One region of the Halomonas salsilacus genome, then DNA from elsewhere that is predicted to be linked to it. Evidence: predicted binding sites of a transcription regulator. Region 1 holds the regulator's gene; the other holds the start of a gene.
The links. The regulator PhoB, encoded in region 1, activates phosphate uptake and scavenging genes when phosphate is short. The targets are predictions, from matches to a motif close to TGTCATANNNNTGTCANA.

Region 1 (2,391 bases):
CGTCTGGCTGGATGGCCAGGCGGTCGACGCCCATCGGGTGGGCGAACGCGTCGCTGCCCTGATCAGCGATGACGGCGGGGTAGTAATCCAGGCGGATCGCGAGACCACCACGGGCCTGCTGATCGAGGTGATGGACCGTATCCGCGAGGCCGGGATCGAGGAGATTGCGGTGGCCGCAACCCGGAGAGAACCGTGATTCGCGGACTCACCGCGGCGCTGGCCGGCACGCTCATGGCACTGCTGCTGTTCTGGCTACTGGCGCTGATCGTGTCGCCTCAAGAGGCGGGTCATGATGCGGCCGACGAGCCCATCAGGCTGAGCATCGTCGAGACGCCTGTCACGGCGGAGGAGCCAGCGCCGGCACCCGCCGACACCCTCGCGTTGGATACCATGCTGCCGGAGCTCGCCGAGGCGATACCGGAGCCCACACCGGAGCCAGTGCCCGAGCCCGCGCCGGAGCCAGTGCCGGAGCCAGTGCCGGAGCCAGCGCCGGAGCCAGCGCCGGAGCCGGAGCCAGCGCCGGAGCCAGCGCCGGAGCCAGCGCCGGAGCCAGCGCCGGAGCCAGCACCGGAGCCTGACCTACCGTCACCACCCGACCCTGTCGCCCCCCCCGCCGAGTCAGCGCCAGAGCCGGCAAGAGAGGCTCCTTCCACGACGGCCTCACCCATCGCATCAGCCTCCTCATCGGCTGTCAGCCAAGCCGATACCGGGTCGACCGAGTCGGCCGGCCGCGGACCCGTGGATGTCGGAGCACTGGCACCGACCCACCTGGTCCCACCCGAGTATCCGGCACGGGCCCGGCGCCGGCGCATCGAGGGTCACGTAACGCTGGAGTTCCTGATCCTGGCCGATGGCGGCGTCGACCCGCAAAGCCTGCGAGTGACCGCTTCCCAGCCTCCCGATGTCTTCGATGAGGCCGCTCTGCGTGCCGTGGCGCGCTGGCGCTTCGAGCCGGCCGAGGGACGACGGCGCGCCTTTCAGCATCTGGAATTCCAGTTGAGGTGATCCCATGTCATGGACCGATAGTGGGGAGGACTGGCTGCCTCTCGGGCGTCTCGCCCATGTCTGGGCACGCCCCCTGCCGCGGTCGCCAGGCGTGATTGTCATGCGAGTGTCATACTGACGTGGTGATATCGTCATCGATTCATCACTGCTCCGAGGCTTCCGGATGACCGCCAAGACCGTTCTGATCGTCGATGATGAGGCGCCGATCCGCGAGATGATCGCGGTGGCACTGGAGATGGCCGACTACCGCGTGCTCGAGGCGGACAGCGCCCAGGACGCCCACGCCATGATCGTCGACCACCAGCCCGACCTGGTGCTGCTTGACTGGATGATGCCGGGCACCAGCGGCATCGAACTGGCCCGCCGCCTGAAGCGCGAACCGACCACCGCCGAGCTGCCGATCATCATGCTCACCGCCAAGGGCGAGGAGGACAACAAGATCCAGGGACTCGAGGCCGGTGCCGACGACTACATTACCAAGCCCTTCTCGCCCCGCGAGTTGGTCGCCCGCCTCAAGGCGGTGCTGCGACGCGCCACGCCCCAGGGCATCGAGGAGGCCGTGGAGGTGGACGGCCTGCTTCTCGACCCGGTAAGCCACCGGGTCAGCGCCAGCGGCAAGGCCGTGGAGATGGGCCCCACCGAGTATCGCCTGCTGCAGTTCTTCATGACCCACCAGGAACGCGCCTACACCCGCAGCCAGTTGCTGGATCAGGTCTGGGGGGGCAATGTCTACGTGGAGGAGCGCACCGTGGACGTCCATATCCGTCGCCTGCGCAAGGCGCTGGGTGACCGTCACCAGCACCTGGTACAGACGGTGCGTGGCACCGGCTACCGGTTCTCCGCCAAGGGCTGACGTGGGCCTCTGGAAGCGGGAACTGTGGCGTTTCATCCTGCTGGCCGGCAGTGGCCTGCTGATCGGCTGGCTGGTTTCCCATACCTGGGAGGGTCTGGCCGTCGGCCTGGCCGCTTGTCTGGCCTTTCATCTGCGCCAGCTCTACCGCCTCCACCGCTGGCTGACCCTCACGCCCCAGGACGCTCCGCCTGCCACCACGGGCGTGTGGGGCGAGCTGTTCGACCGCCTCTACCGCTACCAGAAGGGGCAGCGCCACACCCAGGAGCGGCTGCTGGGCATCATCAAGCGCATCCAGGAGTCCTCCGAGGCGATGCGCGACAGCGTGGTGATGCTCGACCGCCACGGTGACCTGGAGTGGTGGAACAGCGCCGCGGAACGCATGCTGGGACTGCGCACCGCCCATGATCGCGGCCACCACATCACCAACCTGCTGCGCGACCCACGCTTCATCGACTATTTCCACGCCCGCGACTACCGCGAACCGTTGACCCTGCCCTCGCCCATCGACGAGCAGATGGTGCTGCAGTTCCAGA
Region 2 (2,391 bases), on a different contig from region 1:
CGGGCAGCGGGATGTAGCCGTCGCGGGCGGTTACTTCCTGACCCTGCTTGGAGAGCACCATCTTCAGGAACTCGGCCTGCTGCGGGGCCAGATCCTCGTTGGGGTGCTTGTTCACGTAGACGAACAGGAAGCGCGCCAACGGGTAATTCTCGTTATCCACCTCGAAGGCTTCTTCGCCCTCGTCGCGGGCCACCGGCACGGCGCGGACCTGGGAGGTGATGTAGCCGATGCCGGAGTAGCCGATGCCGTTGATCGACTCGCTTACGCCCTGCACCACCGAGGCGGAACCCGGCTGCTCGTTGATGGAGTCCTTGAAGTCACCGCCGCACAGGGCATTCTCGGCGAAGAAGCCGTAGGTGCCGGAGACAGCGTTACGACTGTAAAGGGTCATGTCACGGTTTGACCAACTGCCTTCCAGGCCCAACTGACCCCAGCGGGTGATATCTTCCGGGTAGCCGCAGCGTCGAGTGTCGGAGAAGATCGCGTCGACCTGCGGTACGGTGATGCTTTCCAGGGGGTTATCCTGGTTGACGTAGATGGCCAGGGCATCGATGGCCACCGGCACCATGGTGGGCGGATAGCCGTGGCGATCCTCGAAGGCCTGCACTTCGGATGTACGCATCTCACGGCTCATTGGGCCGAACTGGGAGGTGCCCTCGGTCAGGGCGGTGGGGGCGGTGCTGGAACCAGCGCCCTGGATCTGGATGTTGATGTTCGGATAGAAGCCCGCGAACTCCTCGGCCCAGAGGGTCATCAGGTTGTTCAGGGTGTCGGAACCGATGCTGGTCATGTTGCCGGAGATGCCACTGGCACGCTCATAGGTCGGCAGGTTGGGATCGACGCGTTCCGCCATAGCGGCAGTGCTGACGAAAGAGGCACCGATAACGGCGGCAGCGATGAGCTTGAATTTCATCTTGGTCTCCAGGTGTCGTGCGGCTGTGCCACAGCGTTGAGGACTCGATCCGCAATCCGTGGATCGATGGGGGCGACTATAGGGAGACCGCATGACACTTCGGTGACATGGCGCGCCGAGTTGATGAATATTGTGTGACAGCACGACCTGGGCGCACCGTCAGAACAGCAGCCCCAGCGCCGCCAGGGTGCAGAGGGCCAGCGAGACCCCCTGAAGCAGGCGGCGGTCGAGGCGATGGGCGACGCGGCTGGCCAGCCAGCTGCCGGCCAGCACCCCCGGGGTGAAGGTCAGCGCCATGCCGAAGTGCCAGGGCCGGATCAGCCCCGCCAGGGCCAGGGTGACCAGCGTCATCAGCGCCGTGACCACGAAGAAGGCCGAGAGGGTGCCGCGCAGCCGATCCGGCGAGAAGCCGTGTAGCAGCAGCACCAGGGGCGGGCCGCTCAGCGCAGCCACAGTGCCGAGGATCCCCGAGAAAACCCCAGCGCCGAACAGAGTGGCGCGGTTGACCGGCAGGCGGAAGCGGAACAGGGTCACCGCCACGGCGAACAGCACACTGCCGGCGATCAGCTTTTCCAGCACCGCCATGGGCGTGGCGATCAACAGCCACAGCCCCAGGGCATTGCCGGGGACCCGACCCACCAGGGCCATGCCGATCTCGGCCAGGCGCACCTCGCGCCAGTAGTGGCGCAGGGTGGTCAGTGCCACCGTGAAGCCGAACAGCACCAGAATCACCGGCACCAACCGCGGCTCCAGCATCAGCAGCAGCGGCGCCCCCACTACGGCCAGGCCAAAGCCGGTGGCGCGCTGCACGAAGGCGCCCAGCGCCAGCACGGCGGCACACCAGAGCCAGATCGCGGGGCTCATGTCGAGCCAAGTCCCGGGGATCATGTCCAGCCAGGCCAGCAGCGCTTCAGGCATGGCCAGGGCGGCCCGCCAGCAAACGCAGCCCCAGGTTGCCGATCAACGCCGCGCCCAGCATGGTGCCCACCATGGGCCAGGCGCTGTCTACTTCGAAGGCCCCCACCAGCACACCAGCCAGCGCGCCGCAGGAGAACTGGATGCTGCCCTGCAGGGCCGCTGCGGTGGCGCTCATGTGGTGGAAGTGGTCGAGCAGCGCGGAGATGGCATTGGGCGCCACCAGGCCGATGGTGCCGGCGAACACCATGATCAGCGGCACCATGGTCCACAGCGACTCCAGCCCGCTGGCCACTACAAGCACCAATCCCAGCGCCGCGCCCAGTTGGATGGCCAGACCCAGGCGCAGGTTCTGATGGGGGCTGCGCCACCTCAGCAGGCGGATATTGAGGCGGTTGGAGGCCGCCATGGCGATCACGTTGACCCCGAATACCAGCGGATAGAGGTCGGGGCCCAGCCCGAAGTGCTCCAGATAGAGGAAGGGCGAGGCGGTGATGAAGGCAAACAAGCCGGCAAACGACATGGAGGCGGCGCACACATAGCCCATGGCCTCGCGGTGGCGC

Region 2: ACR80S_RS06385 (PstS family phosphate ABC transporter substrate-binding protein) is a predicted target of PhoB. The motif match lies at 1,004-1,021, and genes of this name have one in related genera.

Annotation. Positions count from the first base shown of each region.
Region 1 covers NZ_JBPKAQ010000005.1:25,550-27,940, forward strand. The annotation lists gene ACR80S_RS08845 (ExbD/TolR family protein) at 1-196, shown strand, start outside; gene ACR80S_RS08850 (energy transducer TonB) at 193-1,005, shown strand; gene phoB (phosphate regulon transcriptional regulator PhoB) at 1,169-1,858, shown strand; gene phoR (phosphate regulon sensor histidine kinase PhoR) at 1,860-2,391, shown strand, end outside.
Region 2 covers NZ_JBPKAQ010000003.1:183,721-186,111, forward strand. The annotation lists gene ACR80S_RS06385 (PstS family phosphate ABC transporter substrate-binding protein) at 1-913, opposite strand, end outside; gene ACR80S_RS06390 (sulfite exporter TauE/SafE family protein) at 1,073-1,831, opposite strand; gene ACR80S_RS06395 (Bcr/CflA family multidrug efflux MFS transporter) at 1,824-2,391, opposite strand, start outside.